DNA from 3 places in the Azospira sp. MPR-E4 genome. Region 1 is predicted to be linked to each of the others. Evidence: predicted binding sites of a transcription regulator. Region 1 holds the regulator's gene; each other region holds the start of a gene.
What was found. Region 1 encodes sigma-54, which starts transcription at its own class of promoters, with help from an activator protein. Its sites were predicted from a motif close to TGGCACGCTTNCTGCTNA; they were not measured.
Positions count from the first base shown of each region.

Region 2: the regulator sigma-54 is predicted to act here: its motif matches at 1,368-1,385, upstream of adh (aldehyde dehydrogenase).
Region 3: the regulator sigma-54 is predicted to act here: its motif matches at 1,694-1,711, upstream of glnA (glutamate--ammonia ligase).

Region 1 is NZ_JBXAST010000016.1:21,187-24,435, forward strand. It holds gene lptB (LPS export ABC transporter ATP-binding protein) at 1-657, shown strand, start outside; gene AC1RTA_RS07140 (RNA polymerase factor sigma-54) at 724-2,202, shown strand; gene hpf (ribosome hibernation-promoting factor, HPF/YfiA family) at 2,217-2,537, shown strand; gene ptsN (PTS IIA-like nitrogen regulatory protein PtsN) at 2,693-3,178, shown strand; gene hprK (HPr(Ser) kinase/phosphatase) at 3,147-3,249, shown strand, end outside.
Region 2 is NZ_JBXAST010000007.1:57,499-60,747, forward strand. It holds gene AC1RTA_RS03875 (sigma-54-dependent Fis family transcriptional regulator) at 1-1,147, opposite strand, end outside; gene adh (aldehyde dehydrogenase) at 1,448-2,968, shown strand; gene AC1RTA_RS03885 (FIST N-terminal domain-containing protein) at 3,167-3,249, shown strand, end outside.
Region 3 is NZ_JBXAST010000002.1:85,799-89,047, forward strand. It holds gene AC1RTA_RS01190 (hypothetical protein) at 1-173, shown strand, start outside; gene AC1RTA_RS01195 (hypothetical protein) at 178-996, shown strand; gene AC1RTA_RS01200 (rhodanese-like domain-containing protein) at 1,000-1,452, opposite strand; gene glnA (glutamate--ammonia ligase) at 1,782-3,194, shown strand.

The sequences.
Region 1 (3,249 bases):
TCCTTCGAGGTGGGCAGCGGTGAGGTGGTGGGCCTGCTGGGCCCCAACGGTGCCGGCAAGACCACCTGTTTCTACATGATCGTCGGCCTGGTGCCCTCCGACGGCGGCTCCATCCAGCTGCAGAATCAGGAAGTGACCCACTTCCCCATCCACAAGCGGGCCCATCTGGGCATTTCCTACCTGCCCCAGGAGGCTTCCGTCTTCCGCAAGCTCAACGTGGAGGAGAACATCCGCGCCGTGCTGGAACTGCAGAAGCTGCCCAAGCACGAGATCGACCTGCGCCTGGAGGAACTGCTGGAAGAGCTGCACATCGGCCACATTCGCGCTTCCAATGCCGCCGCCCTGTCCGGTGGCGAGCGCCGCCGGGTGGAAATCGCCCGGGCCCTGGCCACCTCTCCCCGTTTCATCCTGCTGGATGAGCCCTTCGCCGGCGTGGACCCCATCGCCGTGCTGGAAATCCAGAAGATCATCCGTTTCCTCAAGGACCGCAGCATCGGCGTGCTCATCACCGACCACAACGTGCGTGAGACCCTGGGCATCTGCGACCGGGCCTACATCATCAATGAGGGCCGGGTGCTGGCGTCTGGCCGCCCGGATGAGATCGTTTATAATGAAGACGTCCGAAAAGTATATCTGGGCGAGAGCTTCCGTCTCTGACGAGCCCAGTCTCCGAGTCTTTCCCTCAACCCGCTCATTGCCGCCGGCCCCTTCGGCCCCGGGTCCATGAAACCAACCCTCCAACTCAAACTCTCGCAGCACCTGGCCCTGACGCCACAGCTGCAGCAGTCCATCCGGCTGCTGCAGCTGTCGACGCTCGAGCTGGAGCAGGAGTTGGAGAAGTATCTGCTGGAAAACCCCCTGCTGGAGCGCGAGGACGAGAACTACGAGCCCTCCTACAGCGGGAGCGAAGGCGAATACGCCGGCAGTACGGCCGAGGCCGCTGCCGAAGGCCCGCGGGAAGGCGATAGCGGCGAATCCGGTGAAGGCGCCGACAGTCACGGCCCCGAAGAAGTCCGGGACGACAGCCGGGACAGCCTGGGCGAGGGCGAGGACTGGTTTGCCGAAGGCAGCTACCCTTCCGCCTCCCGCGACGAGGACGAGGATTCCGACTTCCAGGAAGTGCAGGCCGCCAACACCTCCCTGCGCGACCACCTCAACTGGCAGCTGGGCCTGATGCAGCTCTCCGAGCGGGACCGGCAGCTGGTCAGCTTCCTGATCGAGGCTCTGGACGAGGACGGCTACCTGACCCAGCCCCTGGAGGAGCTGCAGGAAGCCCTGCCGGAAGAGCTGGAAATCGACCTGGACGACCTGCAGATCGCCCTGCGCCACCTGCAGCACCTGGACCCGACCGGTGTCGGCGCCCGCACTCCGGGCGAATGCCTGGCCCTGCAGCTGGAAGCCCTGCCGGCCGACGAGGTGCGGGACCAGGCCCTGAAGCTGGTGCGCCATCATCTGGAACTGCTGGCCGGCCGGGACTTCACCAAGCTGAAGAAGCTGCTGGGCTGCGACGACGAGCGCCTGCGCGCCGTCACCAACCTGGTGAAGAGCCTCAACCCCCGGCCCGGCGCCCAGTACGCGCCCCTGGATGCCCGCTACATCACCCCGGACGTGGTGGTGAAGAAGGTGCGCAACCAGTGGACCGCCAGCATCAATCCGGACGCCTACCCGCGCCTGCGCATCAACCGGCTCTACGCCGAGATCCTCTCCAAGCAGCGCGGCTCCAGCCTCTCCGGCCAGCTGCAGGAGGCCCGCTGGCTGATCAAGAACGTGCAGCAGCGTTTCGACACCATCCTGCGCGTGTCCCAGGCCATCCTGGACCGCCAGCGCCAGTTCTTCGAACACGGCGAGGTGGCCATGCGTCCCCTGGTACTGCGGGAAATCGCCGAAACCCTGGGCCTGCACGAATCCACCGTTTCCCGGGTGACCACCCAGAAGTACATGGCCACCCCCCGGGGCATTTTCGAACTCAAGTATTTCTTCGGCAGCCACGTGGCCACGGATACGGGGGGCGCCTGTTCGGCCACCGCCATCCGGGCCCTGATCAAGCAGCTGGTGGCGGCCGAAGACCCCAAAAAACCCCTTTCGGACAGTCAAATATCCGAAATTCTTGGCCAACAAGGCATTGTTGTGGCGCGTCGAACCATTGCAAAATACAGAGAAGCGCTCAACATTTCGCCGGCCAACCTACGCAAGTCCATCTAAAAAAGGAGCGAGCCATGAACCTGCACATCACCGGACATCACCTGGAAGTCACCCCGGCGATCCGCGACTACGTCACTGCCAAGCTGGAGCGGGTTACGCGTCACTTCGACAGCGTCATCGACGTCAACGTCATCCTCACCGTGGAAAAGCTGAAGCAGAAGGCTGAAGTCACCGTGCGCGTGCCCGGCAAGGACATCCACGTGGATGCCGAGGATGCCGACCTGTATGCCGCCGTGGACACCCTGATCGACAAGCTGGACCGCCAGGTGCAGAAGTACAAGCAGAAGGCCCAGGATCACCACCGCGACACCATCAAGAATCACATCGAAGAGTGATCTGATTCCCTCTCCGGGACTGGGATGAAAGGCATAGGCGGCGGGGTCGTTTTCCGTTATGATCCCGCCACTTTTCGCCAGGTATCCTGCCTGAATCCCAGTCTCCAACCGGCCCTGCCGCCGCCATCCCGCTGTTCGGGGAAGGTTCCCGCCCCATGGATCTGATCGCCAAACTCCTCCCTCCCGCCCACATCCTGCTGGACCTCGAAGCCAGCAGCAAGAAGCGGGCATTCGAGCAGGCCGGACTGCTGTTCGAGAACAACCTGGGCATCGCCCGGGCCACGGTTTTCGACAGCCTCTTCGCCCGGGAAAAACTCGGTTCCACCGGCCTGGGCCAGGGGGTTGCCATTCCCCACGGCCGCATCAAGGGGCTCAAGGAAGCCGCCGGCGCCTTCATGCGCCTGTCCGCCCCGGTGCCTTTCGATTCCCCCGATGGCAAGCCCGTCGGCCTGATGTTCGTGCTGCTGGTGCCGGAACAGGCCACCGAGCAGCATCTGCAGATTCTTTCCGAGCTGGCCCAGCGTTTCTCCGACCGGGCCTTCCGCGAGGCCCTGGGCGCCTGCGACAACACCGACGACGCCCACCGCCTGTTCACCGACTGGGGGAACCATGCGGCAAATCTCCATCAGCCAGCTGTTTGAGGACCACCAGGACAAGCTGTCCCTGACCTGGGTCGCGGCCCAGGGTGCCGAACGCTCCATCGAGATCCGGG
Region 2 (3,249 bases), on a different contig from region 1:
AGGGGCCCTCCCGGTGGGGGCTGCTGCGGTGGATGGCCTGGGCCAGCAGTTCCTTGCCGACCCCGGATTCGCCGTGGAGCAGGAGGGGAATGGGTTTGCCTGCCACCTTGCGGGCCTTGTCCAGGGCCGCTTTCAGCCGGGTATCGCCTGTATCCAGCGCAGCCAGGGCATCCTGGGGCGGGGTGCTCGCCGCGGCAGTGCCGACGGGGATGGGCGCCTTGCCGGCGTGGATCTGCAGGAACAGCCTGCCGCCGCGCCGGGTGTTCACCAGCAGGGCCTGCTGGCCCTGGCGCCGGCCCCAGTCGAGCAGGTCTTCGCTGCGGCTGTCCAGCACCCGCTCCAGGGGCGTCGCCCCCAGGTCCGCCGGCTGCAGGCCGAGCATGGCCAGGGCGGCCCGGTTGGCGCCGACGATCCAGCCGTCTTCCGAGAGGGCCAGCACCCCTTCGGCCACGGTGCCGATGCCTTCGGCCCGGGGATGCAGGTGCAGGCGGATGTGGCGGCGGTGGCGGGAGAGCAGCAGCCGGTTTTCGATCATCTGGGCGGCGGTGCGCACCAGGCCCTGGGTGTGGGGGTGGTGGCTGCGGTGGTCGCCGGAGATGTCCAGGGCGCCGAGGAGCTTGCCGGACGGATCGAGGATGGGGGCGGCGGCGCAGGTGAGGAAGGTGTTGCGTTCGAGGAAGTGCTCGGCGCCGTGGATTTCCACCGCCGCACCTTCGGCCAGGGCGGTGCCGATGGCGTTGGTGCCCCGGTGCTGCTCGTGCCAGGAGGCGCCGGGGGCCAGGGCCACCCGCTCGGCCTTGCCGAGGAAGTCCGGGTCCCCCAGGGCATGCACCAGCAGGCCCCGGTTGTCGGCCAGCACCACCATGCTGTGGGAGGCCTGGACCTGGGCGTAGAGGTATTCCATGACCGGCTCGGCGTGGGCGACGAATTCCTGGTGGCGCTCCAGGGCCTGGCGCAGGTGCTGTTCGGAGAGGCGCGGCGTTTCCGGGTTGCGGCCCACCGGCTCCAGGCCGGCGCCGCGACTGCGGTGCCAGGAGCGCAGCAGGCGCTCGTCCACCAGGCCGGGGGGGAGCTCGCCCTGCTCGAGAAACAGGCGTCGGGCCTGGCGCAGCAAGGGAGCGCCAGCCCGCGGGTGCGGATGGTTCATCAATGTCTCCTTCGCTCCGGCCTCTTACGGGTCGGATGGTGTGGTCCGGCGAGTATAGCCCTCTGTTTCCCCGGTGCAATGCTTTCCCCGGAAGTGTCCGACCGGGTGTGTCATTTTGGTACAGCTGTGCCGGGACGGGACGTGCCACGGGGCGGCGGCCGCCGCCGGCGGCAGGGGGCGGTGCCATAGGAATCAATGGCTTGGGCTTGGGTGGCGGCGCTGGCACGGCCCTTGATAAGGAGAAGGCGGGCTCCCTTTCTGGAGCCTTGTTCGATCCCCATAAAAACGGAAGGAGACACCATGCTTTACGCGACCCCCGGCAGCGCCGGCGCCAAACACCAGTACAAGGCCCGCTACGACAACTTCATCGGCGGCAAGTGGGTGGCCCCGGTCAAGGGCCAGTACTTCGACGTCATCACCCCCATCACCGGCAAGCCCTACACCCAGGCCGCCCAATCCGGCGCCGAGGACATTGAGCTGGCCCTGGACGCCGCCCACGCCGCCGCCGACAAGTGGGGCAAGACCTCCGCCACCGAACGCTCCAACATCCTCTTGAAGATCGCCGACCGCATCGAGGCCAACCTGGAAATGCTGGCCTACGTGGAGACGGTGGACAACGGCAAGGCCATCCGCGAAACCCTCAACGCCGACATTCCCCTGGCCGCCGACCACTTCCGCTACTTCGCCGGCTGTCTGCGCTCCCAGGAAGGCTCCATCAGCGAGATCGACGAAAACACCATCGCCTACCACTTCCACGAACCCCTCGGCGTGGTGGGCCAGATCATCCCGTGGAACTTCCCCATCCTGATGGCCGCCTGGAAGCTGGCCCCGGCCCTGGGCGCCGGCAACTGCGTGGTCTTGAAGCCCGCCGAATCCACCCCCATCAGCATCCTGGTGCTGGCCGAGCTGATCGCCGACCTGCTGCCCCCGGGCGTGCTCAACATCGTCAACGGCTACGGCCGCGACGCCGGCATGGCCCTGGCTTCCAGCAAGCGCATCGCCAAGATCGCCTTCACCGGCTCCACCGCCACCGGCCGGGTCATCGCCCAGGCTGCCGCCAACAGCCTCATTCCCGCCACCCTGGAACTGGGCGGCAAGTCCCCCAACATCTTCTTCGCCGACGTGGCCGCCGCCGACGACGACTTCTTCGACAAGGCCATCGAAGGCCTGGTGCTGTTCGCCTTCAACCAGGGCGAAGTGTGCACCTGCCCCAGCCGGGCCCTGATCCACGAATCCATCTACGACCACTTCATGGAACGGGTGCTGGCCCGGGTCAAGGCCATCAAGCAGGGCAGCCCCCTCGACACCGACTCCATGATGGGCGCCCAGGCCTCCCAGATGCAGATGGACAAGATCATGTCCTACCTGGCCATCGGCAAGGAAGAGGGCGCCCAATGCCTGGTGGGCGGCGACCGGGCCCGCCTCGGTGGCGAGCTGGCCGAGGGCTATTACATCCAGCCGACGCTGTTCAAGGGTCACAACAAGATGCGCATCTTCCAGGAGGAAATCTTCGGCCCGGTGCTGGCCGTGACCACCTTCAAGACCGAAGCCGAAGCCCTGGAAATCGCCAACGACACCCCCTACGGCCTTGGCGCCGGGGTGTGGAGCCGGGACGGCAACACCGCCTACCGCATGGGCCGCGGCATCAAGGCCGGCCGGGTGTGGACCAACTGCTACCACGCCTACCCGGCCCACGCCACCTTCGGCGGCTACAAGGAATCGGGCATCGGTCGCGAGACCCACAAGATGATGCTGGACCACTACCAGCAGACCAAGAACCTGCTGGTGAGCTACAGCCCCAAGGCGTTGGGCTTCTTCTAAAACGTCTCCTCCCTTGGCAGGGGCGCGGCCGGTGCGGGCTGCGCCCTTTTTTTATGGGGGAGGCCATCCGCCTGGGGGGGCAGGTTCCACGCCGAAGCGAACGGAATACAATGAAACCCTGATGGGCGTGAGCGTGCCCGACATGGGACAAAAGAGGCCGACTGCCCGCTGAACATAAAAAGTTGATTGGGGGTTCTCATGTTTAAGCTACGTCGCAAGCTTCCCGGTGTGGTGACGTTGGTCGGTCGCAGCAGCGAACTGGCCGGCCTGCTGGAGCGGGA
Region 3 (3,249 bases), on a different contig from region 1:
TGAAGGCGACCCCGGTGGACCTGCTGCCCCGGGTCAAGGCCGGCTTGAGCGCGGGCGGTATCGAGCTGGCGGGCGCTGAAGTGCCGCCGGGGGAGCACCAGATCCGCGTCACCGTGCAGGACAGCGAGGGGCGTCAGTCCTCCACCGTGCTGCAGCTCAATGTGGTGAAGTGATCCCATGAAGTGCCCCTACTGCACCTCCGACATTTCCCGGGAAGCCCTGGTGTGTCCCGTCTGCCGCCGCGACCTCTACCTGTTCAAGCCGCTCCTGGCCCGCATTGCGGACCTGGAGGCCCAGTTGCAGGAGAGCCGCGAGGCGGCACCGGAACTGTCGGCCCTGCAGGAGCGGATTCGCCTGCTGGAAGCCGGCAGCCCGCCCGGGGCCATGGCCGGCGTGGCGACCGGCGGTTCCGGCTGCGGGCGGGGCAGCTGGCTGCTGTACTGGGGGCTGCCCCTGCTGTTGTTGCTGCTGGCCCACGGCCTCATCGTGCTGGCCTTCGATCTCGACACGCTATATCTGCGCATCGTTTCCCTGCTCATTCCCCTGCCCTTCGGTTTTCTGCTGCTGCAACGGGGGCCGCGGTCCCTCTGGCATGCCGGCGCTGCCGCCTTTGCCATGGCGGCCCTGGCGGTGCTCGGCATGAGTGGTCTGGTGGCCTACGTGGATGGGGTGCCCTGGCTGCCCCAGGGGCGGGTGGAGTGGCGTGAATTCGCCGAGTACGCCGCCAGCATCGGTTTCAGCTACCTCACCGGCATGCTGCTGGGGCGCCTGCTGGCCCGCCGTGTCTCCGCGCTGCCGGTGGACATGGCGGCGGAGTCGGCGGCAGGGCAGGGCGGCTGGAAGATGGCCCTGGCGCGGCGCCTGGTGAGCGGCCCGCCCAGCATGGAAAAGCTGCAGAAGGCGGTATCCCGCATCAACGAGGTTTCCAGCTCCCTGGTGGCCATCGGCACCACGGTGCTGTCCATCTACACCGGGCTGAAAGACCTGCTCGGCTGATCCTCAGCCCTGCTGCCAGGGCAGGCCGGCATGGCGCCAGCCGCCCACCTTGTTGCGCTGGCCGTTGGCATCCTTGTCGCCCTCGAAGCCTTCGAGGACGTTGTACACCTCGGTGTAACCGGCCTGCACCGCCGTTTCGGCGGCCTTGTGGGAGCGGGCGCCGCTGCGGCAGATGAACATCACCAGGGCCTCTTTATCCACCTGATGCACCAGTTGGGCGGCGAAGTGGGGATTGGGCTGGTTGCCGGGATACTGCATCCATTCGATTTCCACGGCACCGGGAATGCGGCCGACCCAGTCCCACTCGGCGTGGGTGCGCACATCCACCAGCTTGGCTCCCGGCGCGGACTGCAGCAGTTCGTAGGCCTCCCGGGGCGTCAGGGCGCCGCCATAGGGCAGGCCCAGTTGCCGGGCCCGTTCCTGGGCCAGGGTCAGAATGTCGGAAATCTTGCCCATGGCGCTTGTCCTTCTGCTGGTTGATGGGAAAAGTATAAGTCAGATGCCGCTGCCGGCGGAGCCGTCCAGGTTTCCTGGCGCCGGAGTTGTCGCGAGGGGGGACGAGCAGCTTTGGGGCGCCGATATACACGAACGCACCAGAATGGTGCGTTAGACTGTAAAATGCACCGTTTGCGTGCGTCAAAAAAGTCCCGGTCGGGAAGTTTGCTTATGGCACAATGGCCTACTCGGCGCGAAGTGCTGGCATGGAACCTGCTATGAAAGTCGCGCACCGAATTATTTGATTTTGCCGGTCCGGCCGGTACCTGTTCAGTTAGGAGACTTAGCGTATGGCTACCCCCCAAGACATCATGAAGATGGTCAAGGAAAACGACGTCAAGTTCGTCGATTTCCGTTTCACCGACACCCGCGGTAAAGAGCAACACGTGGGCGTGCCCGTCAGCGCCTTCGACGAAGACAAGTTCGAATCCGGCCACGCTTTCGACGGTTCCTCCATCGCTGGCTGGAAGGGTATCCAGGCCTCCGATATGCTGCTGATGCCGGACCCCAACACCGCCTACATCGACCCCTTCTTCGACGAAACCACCCTGATCCTGACCTGTGACGTGGTGGAACCGGCCGACGGCAAGGGCTACGACCGCGACCCCCGCTCCATCGCCAAGCGCGCTGAAGCCTACCTGAAGTCCTCCGGCATCGGCGACACCGCCTTCTTCGGTCCGGAACCCGAATTCTTCATCTTCGACTCCGTGGAGTGGAAGACCGACATGTCCGGCACCTACGTGAAGATCTTCTCCGAAGAGGCTGCCTGGTCCACCGCCGAGAAGTTCGATGGCGGCAACGCCGGCCACCGTCCCATGGTCAAGGGTGGCTACTTCCCCGTGCCCCCCGTTGATTCCTTCAACGACATGCGCGCCCAGATGTGCCTGCTGCTGGAAGCCTGCGGCGTGCCCGTCGAAGTGCACCACCACGAAGTCGCCACCGCCGGCCAGAACGAAATCGGTACCGTCTTCAACACCCTGGTGCGTCGCGCCGACCAGACCCAGATCCTGAAGTACATCGTGCACAACGTGGCACACCAGTACGGCAAGACCGCCACCTTCATGCCCAAGCCCATCGTTGGCGACAACGGTTCCGGCATGCACGTGCACCAGTCCATCTGGAAGGATGGCCAGAACCTGTTCGCCGGCAACGGCTACGCCGGCCTGTCCGAAACCGCCCTGTACTACATCGGCGGTATCATCAAGCACGCCAAGGCCCTGAACGCCATCACCAACCCCGGTACCAACTCCTACAAGCGTCTGGTGCCCCACTACGAAGCTCCGGTGAAGCTGGCCTACTCCGCCAAGAACCGTTCCGCTTCCATCCGCGTGCCCTTCGTGCAATCCACCAAGGCCCGCCGTATCGAAACCCGCTTCCCCGATCCCATCGCCAACCCCTACCTGTGCTTCGCTGCACTGCTGATGGCTGGCCTGGACGGCATCCAGAACAAGATTCACCCCGGCGACGCTGCCGACAAGAATCTGTACGACCTGCCGCCCGAAGAAGATGCCAAGATCCCGACCGTTTGCGCCAGCCTGGACGAAGCCCTGGCCAACCTGGACAAGGACCGCGAGTTCCTGACCCGCGGCGGCGTCTTCTCCAACGACTGGATCGATTCCTTCATCGACCTGAAGATGGAAGAAGTGAACAAGCTGCGCATGACCACCCACCCGGTGGAATTCGACCTGTACTACAGCTGCTAAGCGGCTGCAGTACCGAGAAAGGGGACGGCCGCGGCCGTCCCTTTTTTTTGCTCCC